Regions from separate parts of the Paenibacillus kribbensis genome, predicted to be linked through region 3. Evidence: predicted binding sites of a transcription regulator. Region 3 holds the regulator's gene; each other region holds the start of a gene.

Region 1 (8,201 bases), 1.5 Mb from region 3:
GCACGGTCATATTCTGGCTTGTCTGCTCGATATGCCGCATATGGTTATTGATAATTCCTACGGAAAAAATTCTCAATATTATAATACCTGGACTCAGCCAAATCCCAAGGCGAGGCTGTTTAACGATGCACCTGAGGAATTAGAGCAGCCGTCTTAATGTTAGGGAAAGTTATTTTCAAAAGCCTCCTGATCATTGAATTGATTTAGGAGGTTTTTGTTTTCTTTCATATAGGGACGAAATTATTTCATGTGATAAATAATTAAGGCGATAAATAGTTAATGACATGATCAGCAACCAAAACTGCAGCGAAGAGGGCGGAATCCGTCCGCGTAGCGGCCGCTATTGCACAAAATTCTACTCCAAACGTCGCTTTATTTTGACAATTCATTTCAGAAATAGATATAATTCATGTGATAAAACTTGCAGAAAACTAGGGAATTCCCCAGTTTTTGCAGCACATCACATGATCATATATTTTATTTAAATGAATCGAGGCTGACGAATGAGCAATCAATCGATGGACATGCTTCTCACCAAGGATATCGTGCGTGAAGGGGAAACGATTTTGCGTACAAAGGTTGATCCGGTATGCCTGCCGCTGTCTGAAGAGGACCTTCAACAGATGCAATGGATGCTGGATTATCTGAAAAATAGCCAAAATGAAGAGCTGGCCACCCGCTATGAGCTGCGCCCGGGTGTGGGGCTATCCGCCAACCAGGTAGGTCTGAATAAAAGAATGTGCGCTATCTATTATGAGGATGGAGACCAAACGATAGAGTATGCGCTGTTTAATCCGAAGCTGGTCAGCCACTCCACATCCATGATTTATTTGGAACAGGGAGAAGGGTGCTTGTCAGTGGATCGTTACATACCCGGATATGTGCCGCGTTATGAAAAAATTCGCATTAAGGCCATTTTGCCGGACGGAACGCAGGAACTATTGACCTTCAAAGGCTATGCAGCGATTGTGGTACAGCATGAAATGGACCATTTGGACGGTATTATGTTCTATGACCGCATCAACCCGGAAGATCCGCATAAGCTTCCACAGGGAGTTCATATTGAACCTTTTGTGCGTAAATAGTTCATGATTGGTAAAGTGTGGTGACTTCGTTCGCCACATTTTTAATTTTCAAGAAAATATGGATATAAATGTTGCTAAGCTTTAAACTGGAATCATATACGTTGAGATGTAGGATGTGAGATATACACGAAAATGTAAGCGCTTATTTTATTGGGGGGATGGCATGTATCGTGGAGTAAGGCATTTGATGAACAATATGCGCATGCGCAATAAGCTGCTCTTCTCCTATGTGCTGATTGTCATGATCCCGGTGCTGGTGGTGGGTGGCTGTGTTACTTTTTATTTGCGTCAGCAGGCACTCGACAGTGCGATTGCCCAGACGGTAAACAATGTGGAAAAGATTAAGAGCCAGACTGCCAATTTACTGCGCGTGCCAACAGATATTTCAAATGGACTGATGTTCGATAAAAGGCTCAAGGAAATGGCGAACCGTCGTTATTCAGGCATGGTTGAGCTAATGAATGCGTATCATCAATACAAGGATTTTAATGAGTATGTGCAGCAGTATCGAGAAATTGCTACCATTCGGTTTTATTCGTACAATCCGACGCTTGTCAATAATCTGGAGTTTATTCCAGTGGACTCCGGCATAGAGCGTCAGGAATGGTTTAAGACGGCTTTGAAGGGGACGGCGATTAACTGGTTTTATATTCAGGATAAGGAGGATAATCCGGTTAATCGCTTGAGTCTGGTGCGGCAAATTCCGTTTCCTGAATACCATACCAAGGGAGTTTTGATGATAGCCCTGAGTCAGACGGAGCTGAATCATATGCTGAGCAAGGAGCAGTTTGAAACACTGATTGCGGATCGCAACGGGATTGTGGTTGCAGCAACTAATCCGCAGTCGGTGGGGCAGACGTTGGCGGGTTTACATCTGGGCTTTGATGTCCAGCGGGCGGGCAAGGGGATATATGAAGCCAAAATAAACGGAAAGCCCTCGAACATTATTGTGGATGAGCTGCTGCCGACCTCAAGTGTGAGCGGATTCACCATTATTTCAGTGTTTTCGACGGAACATATCGTGCAGGGGGCGAACCGGGTCAGCCTGATTGGTGCATTATGTGTTCTTGCGGTACTGATCATGGCGCTGATTTTGATTACCATCATTTCGTGGCTCATTACCAAACGGCTGCAGCGGTTGAGCTATGAACTGGATAAAGTAGCCTCAGGTGATTTCCATGTGGTGTCAAGTGTGGAGGGAAGGGACGAGATTGGGGATTTATCCCGCCGTTTCAACTATATGGTGACCAGCATCCGCCAACTGATGACGCAGGTATACGAAGCGAGTGAGCAAAATAACAGACTCGAACTGGCGCAAAAGGATATCAAGCTAAAAATGATGGCCAGTCAAATTAATCCGCACTTCCTGTTTAATGCGCTGGAATCCATCCGAATGAAGGCACATCTGAACGGGGAAGCCGAAATTGCAACGACGGTGCGCTTGCTTGGCAAGCTGATGCGGCGGAATCTGGAGATTGGCAGCGGTACAACGACGGTGCGTCAGGAACTGGATATGGTGCGGTCCTATTTGCAAATTCAGCAGTTCCGATTCGGAAATCGTTTGATCTATGAAGTGAATCTGGAAGAGCACGCTGAGGACATATCTATCCCTCCTTTAATCATACAGCCGCTGGTGGAAAATGCAGTCATTCATGGCCTCGAAAATAAGGAAGAGCCGGTCACGGTAAAAGTAGATATCACAATGGAGCAACGAGAACTCCACATTAAAGTAGCAGATGATGGAATCGGCATGGAAGCAGAGCAACTGGCCTGTCTGCTGGCACGTATCAGGGGAACGGATGAGCCGGAAGGGAGCAGTATTGGTCTGCGTAATGTTCACCAACGTCTAATGTTGATGTATGGCGAACGTTATGGTTTGCAGATTGAAAGCGTGTTGCAGGCAGGAACAGCTGTATATTTTTCCATACCCAAGGAGGAGGATTCGAATGTATAAAGCGATGATTGTGGATGATGAGCCTGCGATTCGAGAAGGACTTTCCTCCATTATTGACTGGGGGGATTGTGGCTTTCGGATTGTAGATACAGCAGGGAGCGGGCGCGAGGCTTTGGAAAAATTCGAAGAGCACCAGCCGGAGCTGGTTATTGTCGATATTCGTATGCCAGGCATGAGTGGGCTGGAGGTCATACGGAGCATACGTGAAATGAACAGTGAGCCGTTCCATTTTCTTATATTAAGCGGATATGCAGACTTTGATTATGCCCGGCAAGCCATGGGTTTCGGAGTGGATGGTTATTTGTTGAAGCCCGTCGATGAGGAAGAGATGACGGCAGAGCTGAAACGGGTGCGGCGAAGCATTGAGGACGAAAAGGAAAACGGCAAGTGGGGAGGTGCTTCTCACCATGAGCGTGATTGGATTGAAGCACTGCTGTTTCCGGTTCAAGCGGATGGGGCTATATGCGATACAAGGGAAATTGGTAGTCCTTTGGATGAAGAGATACGACAAAATGAACAGCACGAGCAGCATCTGGCACTGCCGGCTTTGGATTGGGACAGCTATCAGATTATTCTTCTGGATCTGCGGATACCTGACTGGGATCGGCAAGCCCGGCAAGCAGCAGCCAAACAGCGTCTGGCAGAGATGTGCCGGGAGCAGGGCAGAGGCATGGTGTTTGAGGCCGGAATCTATACAGGTCTGCTGCTTCCCGCCACGGTGAGAACGGAGGAAAAGGCTGCTGCGCTGCTGGCAGCCTGGCGACAAGAGCTAAAGCCGTGGGCAACCGAGATTTATGCGGCTGCTGGTGATCCGGTGGCGAAATTAACCGATATTCCCAGCTCTTTTGAACAGGCGCTGCGGCTATTAGAGCGTACCTTTCTGTTTGGGATGGAAAGGGTGATGCTCTCCAGTGATCTGCATCAGTTGGAAGCGATGAACGCCGATATGGACGAGGCGTCCAATAAAACTGCAGACCCCGTGCGTTACGCAGAAAAGCTGTACTATGCGCTGGACATGGCAAGCCGGGAAGCGGCGCTGCGTGTATTAAAGGAAATGAAAGTCCAATTTCCTCAGGTTTATCGCACAGAAGCTGCAATTAAGGCGGCATTTGCCCAGGCGTTTACATTGGCGCTCAATAAGTATGCGACTGGACAGGATCAGAGCCGAGCGGTGTTGGAGGAGCATTCCAGCTTGATTACCGATGTATATGCCCATTCTACACTGGGAGAGCTGGTCGATCACTCTGTTGAGCATATTTTGCAATGGATAGGTCAGACTGATTCAGGCGACAAGGAGATCATTATGAAGCAAATGGTAGATTTCATACATAGTCACTATGATGAAAATTTGCGGCTGGAGTTATTGGCAGACATGTTCAACTACAACAGTGGTTATTTGGGCAAACTGTTCAAAAGCCATACCGGCGAGGCTTTTAATGCCTACCTGGATAAAGTAAGGATTGAGCGAGCCAGGGAATTGCTTGCACAGGGAATTAAGGTGCATCAGGTAGCAGGTCGTGTGGGGTATGCGAATGCTGATTATTTTCATAGTAAATTCAAAAAGTATGCTGGGATGTCGCCTTCCTCCTACCGTAATCGGGTTCAGAATGACGGAGGGACGGATGGCTGTTAATCGATTCCCTTGGTTTCACTCTATGAAGTCTCTCTTGTTAGATGTCGGAGGAAGATTCTCCGAACGAAGAGAGATTTTTTTGTGCGAAAAAAATAAGTAGATCAATCGCAAATGTCACACTCATTAGAGAATTTGAGCTGAATTCATAAATTTGCCATCGTTACGACACAACTTTGACACGATGTTCACACTTTCGATTCTATTTCATTCAAATCTATTCTATATAATGTTGTTATTCTGAAGTCGGGTCATGATAAAAAATGATCCATTCATATACAATAACGTGAATATTATCACAAAGTTTGAATGTTGGCTTCAGAAACTAATTTAGCATGCGGTTCTTAAGAGAAGCACAGGGGGAGGAATAACATCATGGACGTATTAGAATTGGCACGGTTGCAGTTTGCGACAACTACGATTCTTCACTTTGTTTACGTGCCGATCTCCATTGGATTGTCATTGTTGGTGGCGATCATGGAGACCATGTATGTAATCAAAAAAAATGATTTGTACAAAAAAATGGCTCAATTTTGGGGGACGTTTCTGTTAATCAACTTTGCAGTAGGCGTGGTAACCGGGATTTTGCAGGAATTTCAGTTCGGGATGAACTGGTCCGACTTTTCCCGTTTTGTCGGCGATGTATTTGGTACACCGCTGGCGATTGAAGCGCTGCTTGCATTTTTTCTGGAATCCACCTTTATCGGCTTATGGGTATTCGGTTGGGAAAGGCTGTCCAAGGGTGTCCATTTAATTTGTATGTGGCTGGTTTCTATCGGTACGATGCTCTCGGCTTTGTGGATTCTGGCTGCCAATTCGTTCATGCAGCGTCCCGTAGGATACGGGATCGAAAATGGACGTGCAGAAATGCAGGATTTTGCTGCTCTGCTAACGAACGAGCAGCTTTTGTGGGAGTATCCTCACACCATATTTGCCGCCATTGCAACCGGGGCTTTCCTCGTAGCAGGCATTAGTGCCTGGAAGCTGATGCATAAAAAGAATATGGACTTTTTTAAACCTTCTTTTAAATTGAGCATTATTGTTGGATTAATCAGTGCTATTGCTATTCCTATGTTTGGTCATGGACAGGCTCAATATTTGGTCAAAACACAGCCCATGAAGATGGCTGCCAGTGAAGCCTTATGGGAAAACAGTGGTGACCCGGCGCCTTGGACGGTTGTAGCAGATATTGATCCTGATCAGCAGGAAAATACCTTTGAGATTAAAGTTCCGTTTGCACTGAGCTTTTTGTCGTATAGCAAGTTTTCCGGCTCCGTGCCTGGTATGAAGGAGCTTCAGGCACAGTATGAAAAAACCTATGGTCCGGGGGATTATATTCCACCAGTACGTACTACCTTCTGGAGCTTCCGCATTATGATTGCGGCGGGATGTGCCATGATTGCACTTGCTCTGTACGGAGCTTACCTGAGTTTTCGCAAAAAATTGGAGGGCTCTCATCGTTGGTTCTATCGTCTGATGCTGTGGGGGATATCGCTCCCATTCATCGGGAATACTGCGGGCTGGATTATGACCGAAATGGGCCGCCAGCCGTGGACGGTGTTTGGCTTGCTTCAAACGAAGGATTCTGTTTCACCTACCGTTGTAGCAGGAGAAGTGCTGTTCTCGTTGATTGCATTTACGACGCTGTATCTCGTTTTAACGGGTGTACTGGCATTCCTGTTTGCTCGTACAGCTCGTAAAGGTCCAGATATAGAGCCGCATCAGCATACGGTCATTCATGATCCATTTGCTCAAGGGGGTGACACCATTGTCGTTAAATGATTTATGGTTTTTGTTGATCGCTGTGCTGTTTACCGGCTTTTTCTTTCTGGAGGGGTTTGATTTTGGCGTAGGGATGGCGACGGGGTTGGTGCCGCGTAATGACCAGCAAAAACGTTTGATGATCAATACGATTGGCCCGTTTTGGGATGCCAATGAGGTGTGGCTGATCACAGCAGCAGGTGCGATGTTTGCCGCTTTCCCGCACTTTTATGCGACCATGTTCAGCGGATATTATCTGGTATTTGTGTTCATCCTGCTAGGTTTGATCTTGCGTGGAGTTTCCTTTGAATTCCGTGGCAAGGCAGAAGGCAAGTGGTGGACAGACACGTGGGATGCTTGCATTCTAATAGGCAGCTTCCTGCCGCCGATGCTATTTGGTATGGCCTTTGCCGCTTTGGTGAGAGGTGTGCCTATCCAGCAAAACATGGATTTAAAAGCGGGATTTTCCGATGTGTTCAACGGATATACGGTATGGATCGGACTGACCGTAGTCGGGATGTGCCTGATGCATGGACTGACGTTTGTTTCTTTGCGGACGGTTGGAGAGGTGAGAGATCGCGCTCGTATGATCGCGTCCAAATTCCTGCCAGTATTGGGTATTTTACTTGCCGGAATGGTGGTATGGACTTATTTTGCAACAGACTTATTCGCACGTCGTGGTCCTTTTATGTATGCCGCGGTTGCGGTCGGAATTATCGCCTATGTGCTCGCATGGTATTTCCTGAAGCAACGTCGTGAAGGCTGGGCCTTCGGAATGACGGGTGCCATCATTTTGCTGAGCTTCGTTTCATTATTCGTCGGCTTGTTCCCGAGATTTATGGTGAGTTCGATCAACAGCGCATTTGATTTGACGATTTATAATGCAAGCTCCAGTCATTACACGCTGAAGGCCATGACGATTGTTGCAGCAACGCTTTTACCCTTTGTGCTGGCCTACCAGGCGTGGAGCTATTTTGTTTTCCATAAGCGTCTCAGTGAAAAGGATCATTTGGAATACTAATGGATAAAGCATGGTTTGAATTAAAGGGCATTCGGCCGGTCATGCTGCTGCTGGCCGCCCTTTCCCTTCTCCAGGGGGCCGCTGTGATTGCGCAAGCGACCTTTTTGGCGAAGGCGGTGACGATTTTATTTGAACAACATCCGCTGGTGATGGCTTGGCCGTCACTGGCGCTGTTTTTGGCGGCTTTTGCAGCAAGGCATACGGTGATCTGGCTGCAACGCCGGACAGCAGGCCGTTTTGCCGAAGCATCAGGCGCTTCCTTGCGGGAGCGTCTGCTTGCACGTTTGTTCGAGCGTGGGCCGGGGTTTGCCGCGAAGGAAGGCAGCGGCAAGCTGGTAACGCTGGCGCTGGACGGAGTGGACCGTTTTCGCACATATTTGGAGCTGTCCATCCCTCGTATGATGGATATGCTGGCTGTAACTTTACTGGTGCTTGTATATGTTTTCACATTGGATGTCATTTCAGGTGTCATTTTGACGACGACAATGCCGATTCTGGTGGGCTTCTTTATTTTGCTTGGCTTGGCGGCGCGTAAGCAGGCAGACAAGCAGTGGCGTTCCTATCGTCTGCTGTCGCATCATTTTACGGATTCGCTGCGTGGGCTACAGACCTTACGATTCCTGGGCCGCAGTCGAGAGCATGGGGACACCGTTGGGAAGGTTAGTGACCAGTACAGGGCGGCAACGATGCGTACGCTGCGAGTAGCATTTCTTTCCTCGTTTGCTCTCGACTTTTTTAGTATGCTGTCAG
Region 2 (8,201 bases), 2.6 Mb from region 3:
TCTTAAGAAGGGTGATTATTAATGAGTATGCTATTATGTCCTTCCATGATGTGCGCTAATTTCAGATCATTGGAACACGAAGTAAACGCACTGGAAGAAGCCAATGTGGATATTTATCATATCGATATTATGGACGGTAAATTTGTCCCCAACTTTGGAATGGGACTTCAGGATTTGGAGTACATCCGCCAACAAACTCAAAAAACAGTGGATGTGCATCTGATGATCGATAATCCTTCTGCCTATATTGATTTGTTTGCCGATAAGGGTGCAGACATCATTTACTTTCATCCAGAGACCGATATGCACCCGACGCGCACAATCGACCGAATTGTTGGCAGGGGGATCAAGGCAGGGATTGCTCTTAATCCGGGAACAGCTATTGCTTCGGCTGAACCTTTGCTTGGGATGGTTGATTATGTGTTGGTCATGACCGTAAATCCCGGTTTTGCAGGTCAAACCTATTTAACCTTCGTGAACGACAAGATTAAAGCATTACAAGCATACAAGCATGAAAAAGGACTGAATTTCACAATCGTGGTAGACGGTGCGATTTCCGAAGAGAAGATCAACGAATTGGCACACTACGGCGTTGAAGGATTCGTTTTGGGGACTTCCACTTTGTTTGGCAAAGATGAACCTTACAAAGCCATCATTAACAGATTGAAAAATATTTAAATTGGGGAGGAATAGAGCCATGAGAATTGCTATTGGAAGCGACCATGTGGCTATAGAGCTTAAAGCGATTATTTCCGCTTATGTTAATGAACTGGGTCATGAGGTCATGGACTACGGACCGAAAACTTCAGAAAGAACCGACTATCCGAAGTATGGGAAACTTGTTGCAGAGGCTGTAGTCGGAAAGCAGGCTGATGCAGGTATTCTGATTTGTGGCACAGGCGTGGGGATATCCATCTCGGCCAACAAAGTCAAGGGAATTCGGGCTGTGGTATGCAGCGAGCCTTATTCCGCACAATTGTCCAAGCAGCACAACAATACGAATGTTCTTGCATTTGGTGCGCGTGTCGTTGGAAGCGAATTGGCGAAAATGATTGTGAAAGCATGGCTGGAGGCTGAGTTTGAGGGAGGACGTCATGGCGACCGCATCAAGATGATATCCGACATCGAGGAACAGCATTTATGCTGATAAACAACCACTTATACAAACATACATGATATGGAGGAGATTACATTGGTAAAAAGATTAATCGCCAGCACCAAAAGCGATATTTTGAAATTTAGCGCAGCAGATTTGAAAGAGTCTATCCTGGCTTCTGAAGGACGCGTCATTATGGGACAACATCTTGTAATGATAAATACCGGTTTGGTGGATGGTGTTACCAATGCGGAAATCCAGGCTGCCTACGGCGCAGATATGGTTATGCTGAACGGCTTTGATATGATCAAGGAAGAATCCAATATTGGATTGCGCGAAATGAAGCACGGCAAGCTGGCCGAGAAGCCGTATAGTCTCAAGCAAGTCAAAGAATGGGCTGGAGTTCCGCTCGGCATTTATTTTGAATGCCCAAGCCCTGATGCATAGGTTGCGGGAGAACAATATGTGGAGGCCAAAGAAGGAAGAGTAGCTTCCAGGGAGAACTTCCTGCGTGCCTTGGAGATTGGAGCTGACTTTATCGTACTTGGAGGAAATCCCTCCGCAGGTACAACCTTTGAACGGATCATTGCAGCAACCAAGCTGGCAAAAGAAACACTGGGAGACAAGATCCTGATCTGTGCCGGAAAATGGGAAGACGGAACCATTGAGAAGGTGCTGGGTGATCCGCTGAGCGAGAGACCTTCCAATGAAATTATTAAGGACTTGATCGATTCTGGTGCTGACGTTATTACGTTGCCTGCACCTGGCTCCAGACATGGTATTACCGTAGAGCATGTCAGACAATGTGTAGAATTTGTCCATTCGTATAAACCCGGAACGCTTGCTCTTTCTTTCCTGAACAGCTCGGTTGAAGGGGCAGATGTCCAAACCATTGCCTGGATCGCACTCATGATGAAGCAGACGGGGGCGGATATTCATGCTATTGGAGATGGTGGCTATGCCGGAACACCTCTTCCTGAGAACGTTTACCAGCTTGCACTATCCATTAAGGGACGCAGACATACGATTAAAAGAATGGTAGGCAGAAGCCGCTAACGATTGACCCGTGTAATTTAAAGACTCTATATTCTTTTCGTACTCCTTGGAGTGCGTGTAGAGTCTTTGGATTACTACCATTCATGTAAACGTTTACTTTCGTAGAAATATGCCAAAAGGGATTAAAGGAGCGAGCAGCATGTCAAATGAACAGCTGGCAAAAGATATATTGGCGTCCATCGGAGGAGAAGAGAATGTCTCCAGCTTGGTGCATTGCGCCACTCGGCTGCGGTTTAAACTAAAAAACAGAGAGCTGGCTGATAAAAGCAAAACGCAAAACATTGCCGGCGTCATTACGGTGGTCGAAAGCGGCGGACAATATCAAGTGGTCATCGGCAATACGGTAGGCGATGTGTATAAAGACATTACAAAGATCAGCAGCATTGGAGATGACGACAAATCAAATGCATCCGCTGCTACTGAAGGCAACTGGTTCAACAAAACGGTGGACATTATTTCCGGTATTTTCACACCATTTTTGGGGGCACTAGCGGCTTCCGGGATTTTGAAAGGGCTTTTATTAATGCTCGTCTCGCTGGGATGGCTCACCAAAACAGGTGGTGTCTATTCGATCTGGTTCGCTGCCGCAGACAGTATCTTTTATTTCCTGCCGCTGGCGATTGCAGTCACTTCTTCGAGAAAGTTTGGAGCGAATACGTTTGTAGCGCTTGCAGTAGCGGGAGCTCTGGTATACCCGAATATTATTACTTTATATAACGATAAAGCGGATATTACGTTCTTCAATATTCCTGTTGTTCTTATGAGTTATACTTCCTCGGTTATTCCGGTGATTATTGCGGTTTGGTTGCTATCAATTTTGGAGAAATTCCTGAATAGAGTTATTCATGATAGCGTGAAAAATTTTATAACGCCACTTATTTGTCTTATGGTCATTGTTCCCTTGACTCTGATTGCGGTTGGACCGATTGGAATATATGCGAGCTTGGGAATGGCTAAGGGCTACACTTTCTTATATAATTTGAGTCCGATTGTAGCAGGGGTTATTATGGGTGCTGGATGGCAGCTGCTGGTAGTTATGGGACTGCACTGGGCGTTTATTCCTATTATGTACAATAACATTGCGGTATACGGTTATGATACCATGAAACCATTAATGGCACCTTCTAACTTTGCACAAGCAGGTGCAGCACTGGGTGTATTCCTTAAAACTAAAAATCCAAAAGTGAGAGCGATTGCAGGGCCTGCGGCGATAACTGGTTTGTTTGGCATCACGGAACCGATCATCTACGGGATTAGTATCCGCTATAAAAAACCGTTCGTATGGGCTATTATCGGGGGTGCTATCGCCGGGGCGATCACGGGTGCTTCAGGCTCCGTGGCCATTGCTCCAGGTATACCGGGCTTGGCATCCCTGCCGATTTTCTTCGGCACGGGTTTCGCGGGATTCGTCATTGCCATTATAGTAGCTTATGTATTCACAGCCATTACCACATATTTCTTTGGATTTAATGATTCTATGGAAAAAGAAATGATTGCAGTCCATGAAGAGAAGAAAGAAGCTGGAACCCCAGCTCCTGCGCTGACGAACGAGAATATTTCCAGCCCGCTGACGGGTGCTGTCAAACCGTTATCCGAGATATCTGATGAAGTGTTCTCTACGGGAGCCATGGGTAAAGGCGTTGCTATTGTACCTGAGGATGGCAAATTGCTCTCGCCGTTCAATGGAACGATAGCTAATGCCTTCCGCACAGGCCATGCGATTGGACTTGTATCGGATGGGGGAACGGAGGTCCTTGTTCACATCGGCATGGACACTGTTAAATTAAAGGGACAGCATTTTAAAATGCATATCGCAGAAGGTGATCGGGTTACCAAAGGTCAACTGCTGGTCGAGTTCAATATTGAGGAAATTAAAGCTCTGGGGTATGACCTGACGACACCGGTTATTGTGACCAACACGGCTCAATATGCGGAAATTAAAGTGCTGGGCAGCAGCCGGGTGCAAACGGGAGATTCATTGTTGGAGGTCAAGCGATAAGATATTGAAAGGTTAAATCAAGTGCAATAATTTATAAAAATAAAGAGAAACCGCTTCTGGAGCACGTTAAAGGGTATTCCCTTTTTCCAGAGGTGGTTTCTTTTTGGCCGAATCATCTTACACCCTCCTCAAGACTGAAGTAGGGTAATATCCTTTGCGTGCTCTCCGTTTTCCCTATGCGATTACTTCCTTCGGTAAATCGTTTTGGCCTTGATGTTGCTCTGTCTCTCAGATAAGGTAAATGCATTCGCGAAAATCATAATAAATTACCATTAATGGTAGTTTATTATAGATATTTACCTTAATCCCTTGAATGAGAATAGGGAAAACCCTTAATTTTTATTATTTAAACCACATTGTGATTTGAGTCACATATAACGTGCTCCACTATATTAGAATAAAAGCATAGACAGATATTCATAAGCACGCAGGAGATGTCGTCGAATGAATGGAGGAAACCGGTATATGATAAACAGTAAAAAGAAGCTTGTTGTGATAGGGAACGGGATGGCTGGTATCAATACGGTCGAACAGATTTTAAAATTAACGGATAAATATGAAATTACGGTCCTTGGAAGTGAGCCACATCCGAACTATAACAGGATTATGCTCTCTTATGTTTTGGAGGGTAGTAAGACCATTGAGGATATCATACTGAACGATTTGCAATGGTACGAGGATCAAGGTATTACTTTATATACTGGGAAAATGGTACGGAACATCGACGGAGAAAGAAAGAGGATTCATACTGAGGACGGACTGGAAATTGATTACGATCTAGCTTTGATAGCCACGGGCTCCCAATCGTTTATTTTGCCTATTCCGGGAAAAGAATTACCAGGCGTCATCGGTTTTCGGGATATCGCCGATTGTACGGCAATGCTTGAGGCGGCAAAAACCTATAAAAAGGCAGCGGTCATTGGTGGAGGGCTGTTGGGACTGGAAGCAGCCAAAGGTCTGGTCAATCTCGGCATGGACGTAACGGTCGTTCATTTGATGGAGGATTTGATGGAGCGTCAGCTGGACCGGGAAGCCTCTGCGATGCTGAAAGCAGAACTGGAACGCCAGGGAATCAAATTTGCCATGCAAATGCAAACTGCAGAGGTGTACGGTCAAGATCGGGTACAGGGACTGCGCTTCTCGGATGGAAGCGAGCTGGAAGCAGATTTGCTAGTTATGGCCGTCGGGATCAAGCCTAACATTCAGGTGGCTGTGCAAAGTGGTATAGAAACGAATCGTGGAATTGTAGTCGATGATTTGATGAAGACTTCCATGCCAGATGTATATGCTGTAGGGGAGTGTGCTGAGCACCGCGGGATATGTTACGGTCTGGTTGCCCCGCTATTTGAACAGGGAAGTGTAATTGCCAAACATTTGGCAGGTGCAGATACCGAAGGCTATGCGGGATCAGTGGTTTCCACCAAGCTCAAAATTTCAGGGGTGGATGTTTTCTCGGCTGGCGAATTCATAACTGCTCCTGAGCATACGGTGATCGTAGCAAAGGATGAGTGGAAGCGCACTTACAAAAAAGTACTGCTTCGTGAAAACAAGATTGTTGGAACTGTGCTGTTCGGAGATGTGAGCGAATCTGCTAGTCTTCAGAAATATGTACGGCAGCAAACGTTGATGACAGATGAGATATATGGACAGCTCATGGGTACCGGATGCAGTAAAGACGGGGCTAAAACCTTATCTGCTGAAACGATGGCTGATGATGAAATTGTTTGCGGCTGCAATGGTGTGACTAAAAAGGCGATTGTTGATGCGATCAATGAAAACGGACTGACCACAGTCGACGAAATTAAAGCATGCACCGGAGCAACGCGGTCCTGCGGAGGGTGTAAGCCGGTCGTTGAACAAATTCTCCAGTATGTTCTAGGCGACAGCTTCAAGTCGGCGGCCAAGCAAGGAATATGTGGCTGCACAACCTTGAGCAGGGATGAAATTGTTGCAGCAATCAAAACCAAGGGACTTACAACGACACGTGAAGTGATGAATGTACTCGGCTGGCAGAATGATGAAGGCTGCTCCAAATGCCGCCCGGCACTGAATTATTATTTGGGAATGATTAACCCGGATACGCATGAAAATGAGGAAGATTCCCGGTTTGTGAACGAGCGGTTGCACGCGAATATTCAAAAGGATGGAACGTTTACAGTTGTGCCAAGAATGTACGGCGGTGTTACCACTCCAGAGGATTTGAAAAAAATAGCGGATGTTTCTCTTAAATACAACGTTAAGGTTGTTAAAGTGACAGGCGGCCAGCGGCTGGATTTGATTGGTGTCCGTAAAGAGGATTTGCCTAAGGTGTGGGAAGAACTCGACATGCCGTCGGGATATGCCTACGCAAAATCGCTTCGTACAGTTAAAACCTGTGTCGGGTCACAATTCTGCCGCTTTGGCACACAGGACTCGATGGGAATGGGCGAAGTGCTGGAACGGAAATTCGAGAGACTGGATTTTCCGGCAAAATTCAAATTAGCGGTTAATGGATGCCCACGCAACTGTGCGGAATCATGTACGAAGGATATCGGAATCGTAGGTAATGATGGAGGCTGGGAGATTTTTATCGGCGGCAACGGCGGTATCAAAGCGCGGTTGGCTGATTCGCTCTGCAAAGTGAAGACCGACGATGAACTGATTGATATTGTGGCGGGCGTGATGCAGTTCTACCGTGAAACGGGCCAATATCTGGAACGTACCTCGGAATGGGTTGAACGGACTGGCCTTGAAGAGATTCAGAAGGCTGTCGTTCACGATATAGATAATCGTAAAGCTTTAATAGAACGGATTGAATTTACACTGAAACAGCTTGAAGACCCATGGAAAAAGATTATCCATAATGCGGATTCGCGTAAGAACTTATTTGAAGTCGTTACACCGTCTATGGTGTGAAGTATTTAGATAATGCCTGGAGAAGGGAGCAATCAAGCGAATGATCAAACATGCTGAGTGGCTTATCGTCGGTCACAGTAAGGATTTTCCTAATAGAATTGGACGGACTATCCGGTTGAATGATAAGGAAATCGCAGTATTCCGCACTTCGGAGAACAAGCTTTACGCTGTTGAAAATTCCAACCCGCATCCGAAGGGGGGGCCGCTTACCGAATCCATCGTATCAGGTCATTACATTTATGACCCGCTGCGTGATTGGAAGATTGATTTGGAGACGGGTCTCGTTCAAGACCCTGATACCGGACAAGTCAAAACTTTCGACATTCGGGAAGACGGAGAAGAAGTGAAAATATCCCTTTAATACAGATAACAAGAGCCCCACAGGACCCAATCCTGTGGGGCTCTTGTTATCCTGGATCAGGTTATCGTAATACCTGCACTTGCATAACCGATAACGGTGTTAAGAACAGAGGCCCCTGTAGCTGTCGCGGAGAAGACAAGGAGCAGCCGGGTTCCCGCTGTTACCGGTATAGCCAATCCGGTAGTGATGCCGCTGGAGAAATTACCCAAGGAGATCGTGTCTGTTAGTGGTGGAGCTAATGTGACGGCTGCTCCGGGAACAGGTGTAAAGGTGTTATTAGGTGTCGGGGAACTAAATAGCTGAGCAGTAATGCTTACGGATGATGCTTCGAGGATCAAGGCAGCAGTTGTACTGAAATATCCGGCAATGGATGTAATTATGCCATCCCGTGGTACGGAAAAAGCGAAGTTAGTCAGTGGTCCTAGCAATGTACCTGTTAGGTCTATGGCTCCGCCTACAATGCTGATCCCTGTTGCTGAGCTTCCGAAACCGATTAAACTTGTGCTTCCTGCTAATCCGTCAGCGATGGTTGTCATAGTCGCTGGTCCGCCTGAAGCGAATGGAATGATCGCTCCTGAGCCCGTGGCTCCGGTAGGTCCAGCGGGTCTGGCAATACCATCGGAGCCTGTGACTCCTGTAGCGCTTGCCAGCCCGGACAATCCATCCGCACCGGTAGCACCCGTGGCGCCAGTGGACCTGGCCAGCCCGGACAATCCATCCGTACCGGTAGCACCCGTGGCGCCAGTGGACCTGGCCAGCCCGGACAATCCATCCGTACCGGTAGCACCCGTGGC
Region 3 (8,201 bases):
ATCATTCCAAACTATATAAACCGAGTATAAAAGTTACATTTTCGCCAATCCGCAGTGGGACGGTGCTTTCCAGATTTCTCGAATAAACCTATTTAGAGGAGAAATCCGGGAACAAGAGTGACAGATGTAAAACTCAAAACGGAGACAAGCGCAGCGCGGCGTCCGTTCCCTCCTACCTCAACTCCCTGGTGTTTGGAGTGACTCCATGGCGGTCAGCCAGCGGAGTGGGCCATTTGAATCTGAAGAAGCGAAGCGTTCGCCTAAAAGCTTTCTGTAAGAAAGCTCGCTTCGGAAGCATATACTGCCACCGGATTTTCCCCATAAGAATCTAATCGAAAAAAATCCGGCGGCAACAGCGATCGTAAGATCAAACGGACTAGCAGCGCTCCCAGGCGCTCCTAACGCTCCTAACCCTTCAAACTACCATCAGCCACTCCCCACGTCACTCTAGTAATTAGGCAATGTATACTTTACCCCCGTCGATCCCCCATCTGAGAAACGGTAAAAGGTATAGTTATGATGGCTTCCATCATTGTAAAACAGCTGCCACACATATTCGCCATTGAACACACTTGGCTGGAGGCTCACGATCTCTGCATCTGGAAGCTGCTGCTGAATAATTGCCGTCATTTTCTCCTCGTCGACTCCGTTTTTCAATAGCTCGGTATGAACACCACTATTATCTGCGGCAGGTACATTAGGCTGTCCCTCCACTTTTTGAAAGGGAACCCACACCATTATATTTTCATTTTGGGCATTTTTCCCTTGAACTACCCAATATACCTGACTCCATACTGACTTCCATGTACGAGTCGTGCTGACCAGACCACCCGATTGCTTGGCCTTTATGATAGCGGCATTTCTCTCGGCCACCTGGTCTTGCGTAACGTAAGAATAATACCAGAACATGCTGACCAGGATCAGTATCACGGCCAAAATAGCGACCGCTATCCATTTTTTCTTATTTTTCAAAGCCTGTGCTTCCTCTCTAAGGGGATGTGACACCTGAATTAGCGCGACAGCAGCCCTTCAAAGGCGGCTTGTGCCTCATGTTTGATGCGTTCCTCGTCCATAGTCAGGCACTCACCGTTTTTCACGACCTGACGACCGTCTACCCACACATGGGCCACATCCTTGGCACTTGCAGAGTATACAGCATGGGAAATAAGGTCCGTACGCGGCAGGAAATGCGCCTGATTCAGATCCAACGCGATAAAGTCAGCCTTGTTGCCTGCTGCCAGCACTCCCACCTCGTTTAAACCAATCGACTTCGCGCCGTACTCGGTTGCCAGACGCAGTGCTTCATTCGCAGGAACCGCCGTAGGATCACCGGATACTCCCTTATGAATGAGAGCAGCCAGGCGCATTTCCTCAAACATATCCAGATTATTATTGCTGGCAGGACCATCCGTACCGAGCGAAACGGTAACCCCTGCACGCAGCAGCTCAGGCACTCTTGCTACACCACTTGCCAGCTTCAGGTTGCTGCCCGGATTATGGGAAACCGCTACACCACGTTCAGCCAGCAAGGCTATTTCCTCGTCGTTCAAATGAACGGCATGGGCAACAAGCGAAGGACGGGAGAAAAAGCCGAGCTTATCCAAATGTGCAACTGGACGCAAGCCATAATCAAGTACGTTTTGCTCAACTTCGGCAATAGTCTCGGACATGTGGGTGTGCAGCGGTAAATCCAAATCATGCGCAGCCTGTACAAATTTTTCGATAAATGCAGGTGGACATGTGTATGGCGCATGTGGAGACATCATTGTTGTAATGCGACCATCCGCCTTGCCATGCCAGTTACGCGCAAAAGTCACAGCCTCAGCCAGCTTGATTCGCTGCTCCTCCTCTGAGCATAATCCAATCGCTCCACGCATCAGACTCGCACGAATGCCTGACTCTTCAGCTACACGAGCCACCTCATCCATATGATCGTACATGTCCAGGAAGGTCGTCGTACCGCCTTTCAGCATTTCCAGCACAGACAAGGAAGTACCCCAGTATACATCTGAAGCTGTAAATTTGGCTTCCATCGGCCACATTTTCTCCTGAAGCCATACTTGAAGTGCCAGATCATCGCCATACCCACGCAGCAGTGACATCGCCGCATGACCATGCGTATTAATCAGACCTGGTAAAAAGAGCAAGCCTTTGCCGTCAAACGCTTCTGTATCTTCCTCTCCCGCAGGCAAAGTCTCGCCAATGTAAGTAATCCGGCTATCCTCCACAATCATATAGCCATGGATTACCCCGGCTTCAGGTCCGTTTACGGCAAAGGAGCCGTTTTTAATCATCCATTTATTCACTGTCATCTTGCGATTCTTCCTTTCCATCCTCTAAATAATAAGCGAGGCTTAGCAAATCGGTTGTAAAATCTGTGGTATGTACCCGGATGTTGTCCGGGGTTTTCAGAATGATCGGTGCAAAGTTCAAGATCGCTTCAATACCACACTCAATCAGCTTGTCGGCCACGTGTTGCGCTTCGAAATCCGGTACAGTAATAATCCCGATCCGAATATTTTTTTCTTTCACAGTCGCTTCCAATTGATCCATTGGCTGAACGACCAGCGTATTGATCATCGTTCCGGTCTTCTCTGGAACAGCATCAAATACAGCTACAATTTTCATATTGTCTTTTAAGTACGCATTATAATTCGAGAGGGCTTGCCCCAGATTACCTGCTCCGACCAATGCAACGTTGATTTGCTGGTCAATTTTCAGGATATGACGTATTTTTTCAATCAGATAAGTCACATCATAGCCGATACCCTTTCGGCCAAAATCTCCAAAGTATGCGAGATCCTTTCGGATTTGGGCCGGATTCAAATTCAGCCTTTGCCCCAGATCCTGGGAAGAGACCGTAGCCACTTCCCTTTTGTTCAGTGCATTCAGATAGCGTAAATATACGGGCAACCTCCGTACAACTGCCTCAGAAATTTTTTCTGATTTCATACTTGCTCCCCCTAATTGTAACGGACATTTTTAGATGCCCGTCCATTATGCCTCAGTCTCCGGGGCGGATTGGAGCCATTCAGAGATGCGGGGCACCATTTGCTCCGTCGGCATATGCTCCATTTTTGGTCCCGGTAACGAGTACAAAAAGTGCTTTCCGTAATAGGATTCGATGACACGTGTATCGTAAACGATGACGACCCCGTGGTCGCTCGCTGTACGTACCAAACGTCCAAATCCCTGTTTAAAACGAATGACCGCCTGTGGAACAGACAGCTTCATAAATGGATTTTTCTTCTGCTGCTGCAGCAGCTCGCTTTTCGCCTCCAGCAACGGGTGATTCGGCGGTTGAAACGGCAGACGGACGATGGCCAAACACGTCAGCGCCTCGCCTGGAATATCAACACCCTCCCAGAAGCTGCTGGTTCCCAGCAATACAGAAGCCTTGGCATCCTGAAAACGCCGGGTGAGCTTGCTGCGGCTCCCACTGTCTACACCCTGTCCCAGCACAGTGATGTCGCTGGAAGACAATGCCTCTTTGAGCGGCTCATACACTTGCCGGAGCATCCGGTAGGAGGTAAACAAAACGAGCATTCTCCCCCGGGTCGCCTGAGCAGTCGCGCCTAGCGAGCTGACAAGCATATTAACAAAATGCGCATCTCCTACACTGCCCTTTACACTCGGGAAATCGCGGGGAATGACCAGCAGCACCTGATCCCTGTAGTTAAAGGGCGACGGGAGCTGCGAAGTCATCAGCCGTCCCTCATCTGCAGCTTCCTGCAAACCGAGCTGATCGGTCATGTACTGAAACGATTTATCGACCGATAAGGTGGCTGAAGTCAGAATAATGCTTCTTTTTTTGTCAAAAAACATTTCTTTCAGCTGGCGGCTCACATCTACAGGCACTGCATAAAATTGCAATGATTTACTGCGGAATTGCCCACTCGCTTCAAGCCAGTAGACGGTCGTCTCATCATCAAGACGTATAAAGAGACGCAAATTCTCCTTGATTCCGGCCAAATCCTTGAGCAGTCCTGTAATATCCGTAATAAGGCTGTCAGCCGCATAATCATCATATTCTTCCTTTACGTCCAGCATGAGCTTGTCACCCTTGCGCAAAATTTCGCTTAGTGTGACATTTAACTGATTTTCCAGCGCAGACGCTTGATCCCACTTGGCAGGCTTGGCCGACGGCTTGAGACGAGAAGAAAATTGTCCTGTTTCACCCGGTGTCGCATCACTTCGCTCCGGCAGCATACCAAACAGCTTGTCGCTCAGCAAATCCCATGTTTCCTTGACCTCCAGCACAAGCGGATATAGCTGGTCGATGGTCGAAGCCCAATCTGCCGACTTCTCATGACCAGACTTCACCAACTGCTGACGCAATGAAGGCAGCTGTCCATTCTTGCTGTCTTTGAACAGTCTGGTCAACGTATGAACGAGTGTGAAATATTTCATATGCATGCCCAGATGCTTGCCGGCGACCTCCTCCAGATGGTGTGCTTCATCAATGACCAGATGCTCATAGCTTGGCAACAGCTGATGGCTTGCCTTGACATCCGTAAACAGCTTGGAATGATTCGTAATAACCACATCCGATATTCCCGCCTCATGACGCGCACGATGATAAAAGCATTTACGGAACCACGGGCAGGAGCGGCCGAGACAGGACTCCGAATCACTTGCCACCGTTTCCCAAAAATCTCCGCCACGATTGCTCAGATTCAATTCTTCATCATCACCGGTTTCTGTCAGCGTCAGCCAGACGATCATCTGAGCCGCCGTTATTAAATCTTCCTTTGGTGTTGCGAAGTCTCTTCTGTTTATTTTATGTTCAAACTTGCGCAGACACAAATAGTGCCCCCGACCCTTAAAAATGGCAGCCCGGAACGGAAACGGAATCACCTTCGTCAGCATCGGAATATCGCGCTCGCGCAACTGCTCCTGCAGGTTGATTGTATGCGTGCTTACTGTAACCCGCTGTCCATATTTTACACTGTGATACAGTGATGGAAGCAAATAACCGAGGGACTTGCCTGTCCCTGTACCTGCCTCGATCAACAAATGCTTGTCTTCACTCAGCGCCTGATTTACATCCTCTATCATTTGTACCTGCGCTTCGCGCTCCTCGTATTGGCTCAAGGATGATCGCAATTGATCTCGCACATCATCCATGTATTCCTCAAAGGAAACACCTGACAACGGATTCGGATCATCTTCTCTGCGGGGAGCTGCCAGCTCTGTCCAATCCTCCACCTTCAGTGCAAGCTGACGATAAAACTGATGCCCCTCCAAATCCTGAATGGGATCAAGCTCTTTCTCTTCACGCACCCCGTCAAGAAACCAGCCAAGATCACTGTCTTCCTCTGCAAACAAATCGCTGAGCCGCTGTATCGTGATTAAAGGTAACGCTTGAAGCTCAGCCAGACACTTTAAGAACACCTCAGCCGTAGCCAGCGCGTCGCTGTCTGCTTGATGGGGGCGATCATGAGCCAGCCCGAACTCAGAAGAAACAAATCCGAGTTGATAGGAGGAGAGCGATGGAAACATGATCTTCAGAAAATCCATCGTATCCAAAATTCTGCCGCTAAACGGCAGGTATCCGCACCGATCTAAAGCGTTTTGCAAAAAATTAAAATCAAATGCCACATTATGACCGACCAGGACAACATCATCCAGCAAAGGGACAAGCTCCATCATCATCTCTTCAAGTGCAGGAGCATCCTTGACGTCATCGTCTGTAATTCCGGTCAACCCCGTAATAAAAGGCGGAATGGGCCTGCCAGGGTTCACATAAGAACCGTAAACACGGGAAATGCTGTTATCATGATCTATAATTGCAAGTCCGACTTGAATGATGTCATCCGCGGACTGGGTGCCTGTCGTTTCAAAATCCAATACCGCAAATTTCATTCGAGCTTAATCCTTTCTTTTGACACATACAAAAAATAATAACTCTGTATAACAGCATATCAGAAGATCGCCTTTTTGGAAATTAAGACAGCCAAAAAAGACGATGCACACGCCGCCTGGGGAGGTGGGCATGCATCGTCTTACCCGGTGTCTGACAACAGCTACATCCAGGTCATCATCGAGCTGTCGTAGCGAAGCATTTCGGTACCGAACAAACAGGCTTCCATATTGTGCAAGGGCTCGGGCATCGCAGGATCAAGCTGGTGCGCGAGAGCAAAACATTTTTGCGCAGCCTCTACGTCAGCCTGTTTGGCCATCAGACAGCCAAGCGCGTTATAGATGGCCGCCTTGAGTGTCGGCTGCTCAGTCAGGTCAAGCACCTGCTCAAAATGGCGTACAGCCTGCGCTGTATCCTCCAGTTGAAAATACGCCATTCCTAAATACATACGACTTTGCCAGCTGTTCGGAAAATGCTGTAATACCTGCTCGAACTGTTGAATTGCCTCAGGGTACATAAGCAGTTGATAATATCCTTGTCCCCGATTATAGGCAGGCAGCTCTTTTTCAGGCTGTTCCTTTCCGGTTAGCTCCGTGTCAGACATATCGGACTCTGCGGAAAAACCGGCCGCTCGCAGGCAAACCATTTTTTCCTCAAAGGCCAGCCATTCATCCATAATTCTGTCACTCATTTTCCGCAGCAAACTCCAATGCTGCAGCAGCTCCTGTTTGCGCGAGCCTTGGGCTGATGGGTAATGCTTCACGATATCATCTAACATGCTGTTCATTTCTGCGAATACATGCTGGAACATGTGCATCCCGCCCTTACGAAAGATGGATTAGTACACTCACATTTTTCGCCTAAAGGGCGGGTTTCATCCGCACTCCCATTCATTACATGATCGTAGCGTGTACTTCCTTATTCGCTGTCTGAGCTGGTTTATTATGCTCATCCACGAATACTACAGTCGGTTTGTATGTTTTTGCCTCTTCATTTGACATCGAAGCGTAGGAAATAATAATGACCGTATCACCAGGCTGCACCAGACGCGCTGCCGCACCGTTGAGGCAGATCACGCCGCTGCCACGCGGTCCAGGGATAACATAGGTTTCCAGCCGCGCTCCGTTGTTATTATTCACAATTTGAACTTTTTCATTTTCCAGCAGATCGGATGTCTCCATCAAATCCTCATCAATCGTAATACTCCCCACATAATTAAGATTGGCTTCAGTCACCGTCGCCCGGTGAATTTTCGATTTCATCATCGTTCTAAACATGGGAAAGCACCTCCGCTTTTTGTAATCTTATATTGTCAATCAGTCGGGTGTTCCCAAATTTCACAGCCAGCGCTACAATGATGTCCTCTTCAACATCACTTAGCCGCTGCTCAGGAAGAATTGGCTCCAAGCCGGGAAAAGTTAATATTTCAATGTAGTCAATGTCTGCCAAAGGCGAGGAAGCAATGGTGGACTCCACCATTTGGTGTATCTGACGAATCGTAAACGTATTTCGGACAACATCCTCGCTCACTTCACGTACCTTGCGCAGTGACCTGGACAGCACCAGCGCCTGCTCCCGCTGCTCTGCACTCAAATACACATTGCGCGAGCTCAGCGCCAAACCGTCAGCCTCTCGAACGATCGGGCAAGGCACAATGGTCACATTCATATTGAGATCGGTCACCATCTGCTGTAACACAGCAACCTGCTGCGCGTCCTTCATACCAAAGAAGGCCAGATCAGGATTGACCATGTTAAACAGCTTGGCCACCACCGTCGTCACACCATCAAAATGTCCTGGACGTGAAGCGCCGCACAAGCGTTCGGTCAAGGCGGATACGTGAATCTTGGTTCGGGTTGGCTGCGGGTACATTTCTGCTACAGTTGGCAAAAACACAATATCCACGCCCTCACGCCGTGCTACCTCCAGGTCACGTGCTTCATCACGAGGATAGCTGTCCAGATCTTCATTAGGTCCAAATTGAATCGGGTTGACGAAAATGCTGAGCACCACTGTATCCGACATTTCACGCGCCTTTTGCATCAAGCTCGCATGGCCTTCATGCAAATATCCCATCGTCGGCACAAAGCCGACTTTATATTGCTGCTGCACAGAGGCAGAATCATTTACCGCTTTTGCTCCATTTGCTCCAAGCTGCCGACGTTCAGCGATAGCCTGTCGCAGCTGGGCCACTTCTCTTACGATGATCATGACCGGGATTCCACCTTTTCCTTAGCTTGTTCCTGTGATTGCCCTTTCGCCTTACCGTACAGAGCTTCCACGACACGGTCATCCGTACTGAACACATGCTCTTCAGCCGGAAAGGCCCGTCCCTTCA
Region 4 (8,201 bases), 780 kb from region 3:
GTCATTACCGACAAGCAATCCGGTGAACCTATCCAAAAAGCGAAAGTGCTGGTGCTGGAGGATGCACGTATTGCTCCGATAGAGACGAATGAAGCTGGAGAATTTACGCTGGACGTGCTGGAAGGAACATACACATTATCCATTTCAGCCAACAATTATTATAGCGACAGCGTATCCGTAACGGCTCCTCCGAACGGCAGCGTGGAAGCAAACGTCACGCTGAAGCCTTTCATAGGCTTCCAGGGAGGCATCGCTTATGATGACGGCACGGGGGAAAATGCCAGAGCCTTTAATGCGGCAGGCAACTCTTGGGCAGTCAGAATGACACCTGAGTCGGAAGTGGCTCAAGTGACAGGAGCATCACTTCTGTTCTGGAACGCTGCCTTCCCGAATCCGGGAGGAACGGCATTCCAATACGCCGTATATGATGCCTCCGGTGCTGGAGGAGCACCAGGGCGTCTGCTGGCTGGCCCATTCGACGGGACAGCCGTGCGGGATGAGACACAGTGGACGACGGTACAGCTCCCAGAGCCGGTAACCGTTCAAGGTGACTTCTATATCGTCTATACACAACCTGCAGCAGGCACACAGTCGCCGGGTCTTGCTACAGATGAGAGTGGACCGAATGCGCTTCGCAGCTGGCAGGGTGTAAGCGGTACATGGAGTCAATCACCTGTAGATGAAGGCAATTACATGATCCGGGCTATCGTCAGATATCCGGTGAATGCTCCAACGATTACAACACCTACAAAGGCTACCTATACGCAGGATGAAAAGATTACCGTGACAGGTACTTCCCCGGCAGAAGGAGCCGATATTCAGCTCTTTAACGGCAAGGAACTGGCTGGCACAACCAAGGTGAAGGACCGTCAATTCAGCCTGTCGGTCGATCTTCAGCCAGGTGCCAATCCGCTCAGCGTTCAAGCAGCGGTATACGGCAAAGTAACAGACCGTTCCGAGCCGGTAGTTGTGACGCTCGATCAGACGAAACCGGGACTGATTTTGACTTCACCCGATGAAGGAGCCCGTACCAATGCGGGTGTTGTCAGTGTAATCGGCACAGTGTATGATGAGTTCCTTTCCGAATTGACCATTAACGGCGAGCCAGCCGAATTTGGAAGTGACGGCAGCTTTAACAAGCGGTTGCTCATTAACGAAGGAGAAAACCAGATTACGGTGACGGCCAAGGATCTTGCCCAAAATGAAACGACCGTTACCCGTTCGGTGTATGTCGATACGGCTCTGCCGAAGCTGGAAAACATTAGCCCTGCAGAGGATGTACGCATCGCTCCAGGGGAGCCGGTACGAGTATCCTTCGATAGTGCGTCTGGCTTGGAGGCGTCCTTCCATGTGGAGCTGCCCTTTAACCTGTCCACCTTGGGACAGAACGAAATTCCGTTAAACGAAACTTCGTCAGGGCACTATGAAGGCATTTATTTCACTTCGTCTTCCCTGAATCTGGAGGGCGGAGTCATCGCAATCCGGGTAAGGGATACGGCAGGCAATGAAGTGAAGACGGAAGCGCCGGGAAGATTGTATGTGACGAAAGGCGGTGGACAGGACCCTGATCCGAATCCACCTGCATCCAATGAAAAGCCGGTAGCTATTATTCAGGCGAATGATTTTGCCAAGAAGAAGAAGAATGTACAATTTAACGCCAAAGCTTCACGTGATGCAGATGGTAAAATCGTCAGCTACAGCTGGAATTTTGGTGATGGCGATACAGCCATCGGTTCCAAGGTGAAGCATAAATTCACCACAGCCGGAACCTATACGGTGGAGCTTACGGTGACAGATAATGACGGCGCAACTGGTAAGGCGGTGCATGTGATTACGATCCGTTAACAGACCGTAGGATGGAATGATTCTTTTAAAATAGCAAAAGAGGCCCACAGCAAGCTACCATGAATGGAGGCTGCTGTGGGCCATTTTTATTTGTCGAATTGCTCAGGAAGGGATACAATAATTAGAAACAAATAAAGTGAATCTATTCACACAACAATATTATTTTAAGCGGGAGAGGATCATATGATTCATTTGCAAAAAGAAAGCGGACGTATCCGGCTTGTGCTGGATGCCTACTTTATGGGGGAAGATATCGTCGTACTCATATCAGGCGGTGACCTGCCCCATCTGGGAACGATTACAGCAGGAGCGAGACTGGAGCCGATGCAAACCGTGCAATTGCAAACCCACAAGGAATTTTATATTACCGAAGAAATTGCCGTGCGCTTGCGAAAAGAGTTTGCAGGCAACTTTGCGATTTGCTGTGGGGCTCATTTGGATGATGCAACCAAGGAGGAAATCCGAGTGCTTACAGATATGGCTATACAATTGGGGAAGGAGCTTATTGGAGAGCTTAAGCACGAACGCTTGTAGCAACCACTTTAAGTGAACTCCCGAAGGAGTAGATTACGATAGGGATACATACTGAAGGGGTACTTAAAAAGCAAGGCAAACCCATCATCCTCAATCTGTATGGATTTCAGCGCAGAGAATGAGATCAAACTGCGGATCATCACCGTAACTGCACGCTGGTCCTGCCTGTTGATCGCTTTCGCTAAAGCAGAAGTAAAGCAGCGATTGTGTGCCAATTCCCGATATAGTGGAAAAACGGCTTTGGCGATGGCGCGATGAACCCTCGGTTCAAACGTAAATTGCACCGTCCCCGGCGGAATCGTCGTTCCGTTCGTATAATAGAGCATTGGGGGTTGAGCTAAAAAGGTAATAAAGTAGCCGATGCCGTTCGTGCCTAATCCTTGTTTGGCGGCAAACGGCGCTACCGAGCAGAGAAGGGATTTCATCCGATCCAGATTGCCCTGAGCCACAGCCTGTGACCATTGAACGGCAAAACCACGGCGGGTCGCGATTGCCTTGTAGAATGGCAGCATGGCGACGGATATTTTTCTGAGCGTGTCAGCTTTTAAACGTTTGCGGGGTGAGCCTCTTCTGCGGGATGTTGCACGAGATACCATAGCTCCGTCCTCCTTGGCTGAATGCTCTCATGGAGCGCATTTTATCTGGTATGGATAAAATACTGTATGCCCAATCACCACGAAAAGTGCTTATCTATCATGCCGTTTGGTTTTGAACGAGGCATTATAACTGACTCACTGGAGATGATCCATCATCTAACGGAGCGACCTAACTTCAAGATGTACATCTAGCCGGAGAAGCACAGACGGCTAACATATATGTTAATAATGAAAAACTGGATTTTAATGCACTTATAGCCTATTCAGGAGTAGTGATGGTTCCTTTTCGTGAAATATTTGAGCAATATAATATGAACTCAACCTCTTATACAGCTAGCGTTGTGGAAGAAGTAGTTCGTCCTAAATCTATAGACCATGGCATTTAAAGATATGATTGGGATTTTTCCTAACCTCTTCTTTTTGAAGTTCATACATGGCTATCTTATAGTTTATTTCCTCCAAGTACCTTAAGTCTTCTTCAATTTTCTTCTGCACTTCCAATTTATGTTTCACCAACATTTCTTGTCTTTCCAAGAAAGTAGCATTTCCAACTCCAAAAAGATCCATATATTGTTTTATCTTAGCAAGAGACATTCCTGTCTCTCTGAGACAACGAATAAAAGAAATCCAGTCTATATGTTGTTTGGAATAGACTCTTCGACCATTTTCATCGCGAGATACATTTTGCAGGATCCCTTGCTCTTCATAAAATCGAAGTGTCTTTGCCGTTATATTTAAGTTTTCCACTACATATTTCATTGAGTACAACATTTACCCCGCCCCACCTTTTAGCTACAGTTACTGTAACTAAAAGAATATCATAAAGGATTATGAATATCCAAAAATCTTGGTTTAATTATGCCAATATTTAAGCTTGACTTCCCCTTACGTCAACAGAATACACTGAGGCAGAACTAGCAACAGGGAGGCGATGGATTAGAAAGTGATATATACATTAGCATCTAGACAAATTTTAATACCACAAAATAATGGAATGAGAGGTTATTGAAATGAATCAAAAATACAGTAAGTTATTTGAATCCTTCACATTCAGAAGCGGAATAACAATCAAGAATAGAGTCGTTATGTCACCTATGACCACATGGTCAAGCAATGACGATCTTACCATTTCCGATGAAGAGGTGAAATATTACAAACAGCGAGTAAATGGAGTAGGACTCGTCATTACTGGTTGTACTCATGTTTTACCTAATGGGCAAGGATTTACGAATGAATTTGCTGGATACAACGATGAATTCGTTCCAAGTTTACGAAAATTAGCTGATGCAGCAAAAAGTGGAGGATCCCCTGCTGTACTGCAGATTTTTCATGCAGGCGATAAAGCCTTGCCTGAATTGGATGCAGTCAGTGCGAGTGTCTATCAGCCTGAGGCTACTCCTTTTGGCCCAAGTGCAGAAACAAGAGAGCTATCAAATGAGGAAATCCTGTCGACGATACGTGCATTTGGTGACACAACGAGAAGAGCGATTGAAGCTGGGTTTGATGGCGTCGAAATTCATGGAGCTCATGGATTTTTAATTCAAAACTTTTGGTCTCCAGCAACCAATAAACGGACAGACCAATGGGGGGGAACCCTTGAGAATCGACTGCGTTTTCCATTGGCAATTATTGAAGAAATCAAAAAGGTAATTGAAAAGCATGCTACAAAACCATTCCTGTTAGGGTATCGTTTGTCCCCTGAAGAATCCTCTAAAGTGGACGGATTGCGTATGAAACACACATATGAATTAATTGATTTCCTTGTTGAACAAAATTTAGATTATATACATGCTTCATTAGATCATGTGTCTTCGAAGCCAATCGATAGTCAAGATGAGAAAACAAGGCTTGAATTGATTCTTGAAAGAGCAAACGGTAAGGTACCTGTGTTGGCGGCTGGTTCCATAATTACACCAGATGATGCTCTTAAAGCTATGGAAGTAGGATTACCTCTTTTCGCCATTGGGCATGCGTTAATTATAAACCCTGATTGGGTTGAAAAGGTGGCAAATGGACGTGAAACCGAGGTCGATTCCGTCCTAAGCGTTTCAAAACTTGACCAGCTTCATATTCCAGAAAAACTTTGGAATGTTATTCAAGCAGCTCCAGGATGGTTTAATATCAGTGAGTAGAAAGGAGGCCCCATTGGGGCTGCTTTTCTATTTGCATGAACTAAGCTACCCGTTAGCTTAATCGAGCGGTGGCAGTCTAGTATTCAATCCAAAAAGATTAGTTTCAGGGCATACCAACAACAATGGCACTGGTATTTTGATACCAGCGCCATTGTTCAGGAATTTACTCACTTTTTTTCGCAAGCTCTTCTATTATCCACAATCACTTTGTTGTTACTTTTACTTTATAAGGATAAGTTTCGCCGTCCTCTTCAATATTAAAATGTTTAATTGTATCTGGAGTTGCGGAAACAACCAAATAAACAGTCTTTTCGTCTCCTTGCAACTTCAAGGAATTTTTTCCTTTATTCCACATTGTAGAATATCGGGTATCTCCTGAATGTGTTACGGAAACAATGCTAGCTCTCCAATCAGCGCCTTTTGCTGTGCTTGTTCCTTGGAAATCAACTGTGACGGAAGCTTTGCTCAAATCAATATCTAAAGGAACAATGTTGTAGCCTGTCTGTTGTGGAGCCTTGTTTTGAGGTACGGTCAGCCAGCCGCCTTTGTCACTTTTCAGTGTTGTATATATCTTTTCATAATTGCCGTTAGTTCTCAAAAGCTCATCTAAATGCTTCAAATAATATGGTTGACTCTTGAAGTCCATCGTTACCAATCTTCTTGCCATTCCACCCAGTAATTCTTTAATAGAAACTCCAGTTACCTTTTCCATAGATTCAAAGTAGGTCGTATCTTTTCCACTGTAAGACAATAAATTCAACATTGCTTGATGGCCAAGTCCGTTGATATGATCTGGATTTTCATGAATATACAGGAGAATAGGCCATGCATCGTACCAATTCTTTACATGTGGAAAATGTGATTCTGAATTTAGTATAAAGGGGGCAAAAAAGTCGGAGTCTGGACCATATACCGTTCCACCATAGCTGTAGTAATCGCTACCCAAATATTCATTACGCAAGAAGTTAGCTACCGCTTCATACCACTCATAAGGGACTTCTCCTCCATTATGGTAGGTAAATACATGGCCTAATTCATGAGGAACTACCCAGCTTGGTGGGTCTACACGCATCGCTGCCGGCATCATGACAATGTAACCAAATGCATCTCTGTCTATTGACATATAAGCCCAATCTTCGTCAATCTTTTTCAGTCCAGTGCTCGCAATGTAAATGTTCGTTTTATATTTTCCGGATATTTGTGGATTTGGAGAAGTTCCGATATCCCCCAATCCAAATTTATCCATATAAAATGAACGGATACTTTCGATGTTGGCCAAGTTGCCATTAACAAAATTTCTATTTACTGTTCCAGTTGTATCATTGTTTCCCCAAATAATTTGAAAATGCTCGGAGGTAGCACGATTTACAGAAGAATCAGATAAAGAATAAAAAGCATCTCTTGCCTTGTATTCGTCTGCATTCTTTGTGATTTCTTTTGTACTTTCTGTAGTGATAACGCTTTCAACATCTTCAGCCTTTGCCGTTTTGGCAGTGCCTAATAAATCAGCTACTGCCCCATAGCTTGTTACATTTAATAATAAGAAGACCATTAACAAGCAGCATACTAGCTTTTTCATTATTAACACTCCTTTACATTATTGTAGTATATTGATTTCTTCCATATAATAACGTAGATTTCTTGATACTAAAATGAAGATATTATAGTAATTTATATTATATTACAAAAATTTACAAATAGAAGAATGGCCTGAAAAATCAAATTGATTTAGCTAGAGAATATTGCTTAGTACCTTGATAAAATCAAATTTAGCTTGGTTTATTATTTTTTAAAATAAGTACTGTCCTGATTTGTAAGATTGTGGTACCCTAAAATGTATATATTGCTATTTTACATATTGGAGTTGAATTAAACAGATGAGTGATTTTTACAAGGAACCTCAATCTTCTGATCCTTTTCAGGAGAGAAAGGATTATAACGCCCCATTTAATCAGCCACCAGTGGTTCCACCTACTAACAGTAAGGCTGTTGCCTCGATGGTGCTCGGGATTTTATCTGTTGTCATTCCCTATCTTGGGTTGATTATCGGAATTGTTGGCATTATTTTGTCCAGTCTTTCCCTGAAGGAAATTAATCGTCATGGTGAACAAGGCAGAGGTATGGCTATTGCCGGACTGGTATGTAGTATTATCGGGACACTGATTTATGCACTGATCATCATTTTCTTAGTCGTTGTTTTTGTGATAGCGGCCTCAAGTGGTGATCCGGACATTTTTTCAGACATTTAATGGCATTCTTGTACATGTAACCTTCACGATTCAAATGTCTGATGCTATGATAAATGGAGTCTAATGAAGGAGAGTGAAAGCCTTATGGCACGTACTCGAACACAAAAAGCACTAAGCAAGGCGAAACGCGCAGGAATGTATTGCGCTGCACAGAGCCGCAAAACGAATGGTCTTTATGCCGATATATCACAGCATGTGCGAATGAGGCCGACCAAGCAGGAACAATTACAAAAAGTCAAGCACAAGAAGCGAATCGTTCAGAGCGACGCTTCTTTTTTTGTTTTCGTATGATTCAATTTTTTACTGTAAAAAGAACTTGATAATAATTATCATTCTTGTTAGAATATCATAAGAAAGAAGGAACCCTGGCAGGGGCTCCTTCATTGTGCAACTACATTTTGGGTTAAAAAACTTTATTTTGCCTCAAAGGTTTTGCAGTCTGTTTCTTCGGACGTGTGAGTGTCTGCAGGCTTGTTGCTTACGATATAAATGGAGTTTGCGCTACATTTATTGTCTTGGGCCCAATACGTACATGAGTTTACTTCACACAGAACGTCTTTTGCCATGTTGTTCACCTCCTTATATGGATGTGATAGGCTAAGCAAATCGTATCACGGTCAGTCAAGGTAGGACTTGTCCAACTGTGCTCACCCTCTTGTTAAGAAGAGGGTTTTTGCTATGCTTATCTGTACAATATCAAATGAATTTTAAAATTGCAATATTTGCCCCATCTTGGTCCTTTTATATAAGCTGAATTAAAGCAAAAGCTGTTCTTCGTGCAGAGCGGAATGCCCCTCTACCGAAGAACAGCTTTTTTGTTTTCCAACAATATAATCACGGTACTC

Evidence for each region. The regulator Rex, encoded in region 3, represses fermentation and respiration genes when NADH is low (regulators of the CRP and FNR family bind a similar motif). The targets are predictions, from matches to a motif close to TTGTGAAATATTTCACAA.
Region 1: the regulator Rex is predicted to act here: its motif matches at 4,954-4,971, upstream of B4V02_RS03850 (cytochrome ubiquinol oxidase subunit I).
Region 2: the regulator Rex is predicted to act here: its motif matches at 4,508-4,525, upstream of nirB (nitrite reductase large subunit NirB).
Region 4: the regulator Rex is predicted to act here: its motif matches at 1,980-1,997, upstream of lpdD (prenylated flavin chaperone LpdD).

What each region holds. Positions count from the first base shown of each region.
Region 1 is NZ_CP020028.1:856,780-864,980, forward strand. Features, by position in the region: gene B4V02_RS03830 (polysaccharide pyruvyl transferase family protein) at 1-157, shown strand, start outside; gene def (peptide deformylase) at 504-1,085, shown strand; gene B4V02_RS03840 (cache domain-containing sensor histidine kinase) at 1,249-3,039, shown strand; gene B4V02_RS03845 (response regulator transcription factor) at 3,032-4,672, shown strand; gene B4V02_RS03850 (cytochrome ubiquinol oxidase subunit I) at 5,045-6,451, shown strand; gene cydB (cytochrome d ubiquinol oxidase subunit II) at 6,438-7,451, shown strand; gene cydD (thiol reductant ABC exporter subunit CydD) at 7,451-8,201, shown strand, end outside.
Region 2 is NZ_CP020028.1:4,931,055-4,939,255, reverse strand. Features, by position in the region: gene rpe (ribulose-phosphate 3-epimerase) at 22-678, shown strand; gene rpiB (ribose 5-phosphate isomerase B) at 698-1,147, shown strand; partial or broken gene B4V02_RS27135 (DUF7916 family protein) at 1,178-2,152, shown strand; gene B4V02_RS21965 (beta-glucoside-specific PTS transporter subunit IIABC) at 2,292-4,151, shown strand; gene nirB (nitrite reductase large subunit NirB) at 4,617-7,046, shown strand; gene nirD (nitrite reductase small subunit NirD) at 7,087-7,407, shown strand; gene B4V02_RS21950 (exosporium glycoprotein BclB-related protein) at 7,464-8,201, opposite strand, start outside.
Region 3 is NZ_CP020028.1:2,353,507-2,361,707, reverse strand. Features, by position in the region: gene B4V02_RS10700 (cell wall elongation regulator TseB-like domain-containing protein) at 448-972, opposite strand; gene B4V02_RS10695 (amidohydrolase) at 1,011-2,312, opposite strand; gene B4V02_RS10690 (redox-sensing transcriptional repressor Rex) at 2,299-2,952, opposite strand; gene dinG (ATP-dependent DNA helicase DinG) at 2,998-5,865, opposite strand; gene B4V02_RS10680 (tetratricopeptide repeat protein) at 6,027-6,674, opposite strand; gene panD (aspartate 1-decarboxylase) at 6,757-7,140, opposite strand; gene panC (pantoate--beta-alanine ligase) at 7,133-8,074, opposite strand; gene panB (3-methyl-2-oxobutanoate hydroxymethyltransferase) at 8,071-8,201, opposite strand, start outside.
Region 4 is NZ_CP020028.1:1,571,377-1,579,577, forward strand. Features, by position in the region: gene B4V02_RS07010 (S8 family serine peptidase) at 1-1,845, shown strand, start outside; gene lpdD (prenylated flavin chaperone LpdD) at 2,029-2,379, shown strand; gene B4V02_RS07020 (hypothetical protein) at 2,388-2,975, opposite strand; gene B4V02_RS07025 (MerR family transcriptional regulator) at 3,342-3,746, opposite strand; gene B4V02_RS07030 (NADH-dependent flavin oxidoreductase) at 3,986-5,107, shown strand; gene B4V02_RS07035 (DUF6055 domain-containing protein) at 5,310-6,686, opposite strand; gene B4V02_RS07040 (DUF4190 domain-containing protein) at 6,985-7,356, shown strand; gene B4V02_RS07045 (hypothetical protein) at 7,441-7,647, shown strand; gene B4V02_RS07050 (DUF1540 domain-containing protein) at 7,770-7,922, opposite strand.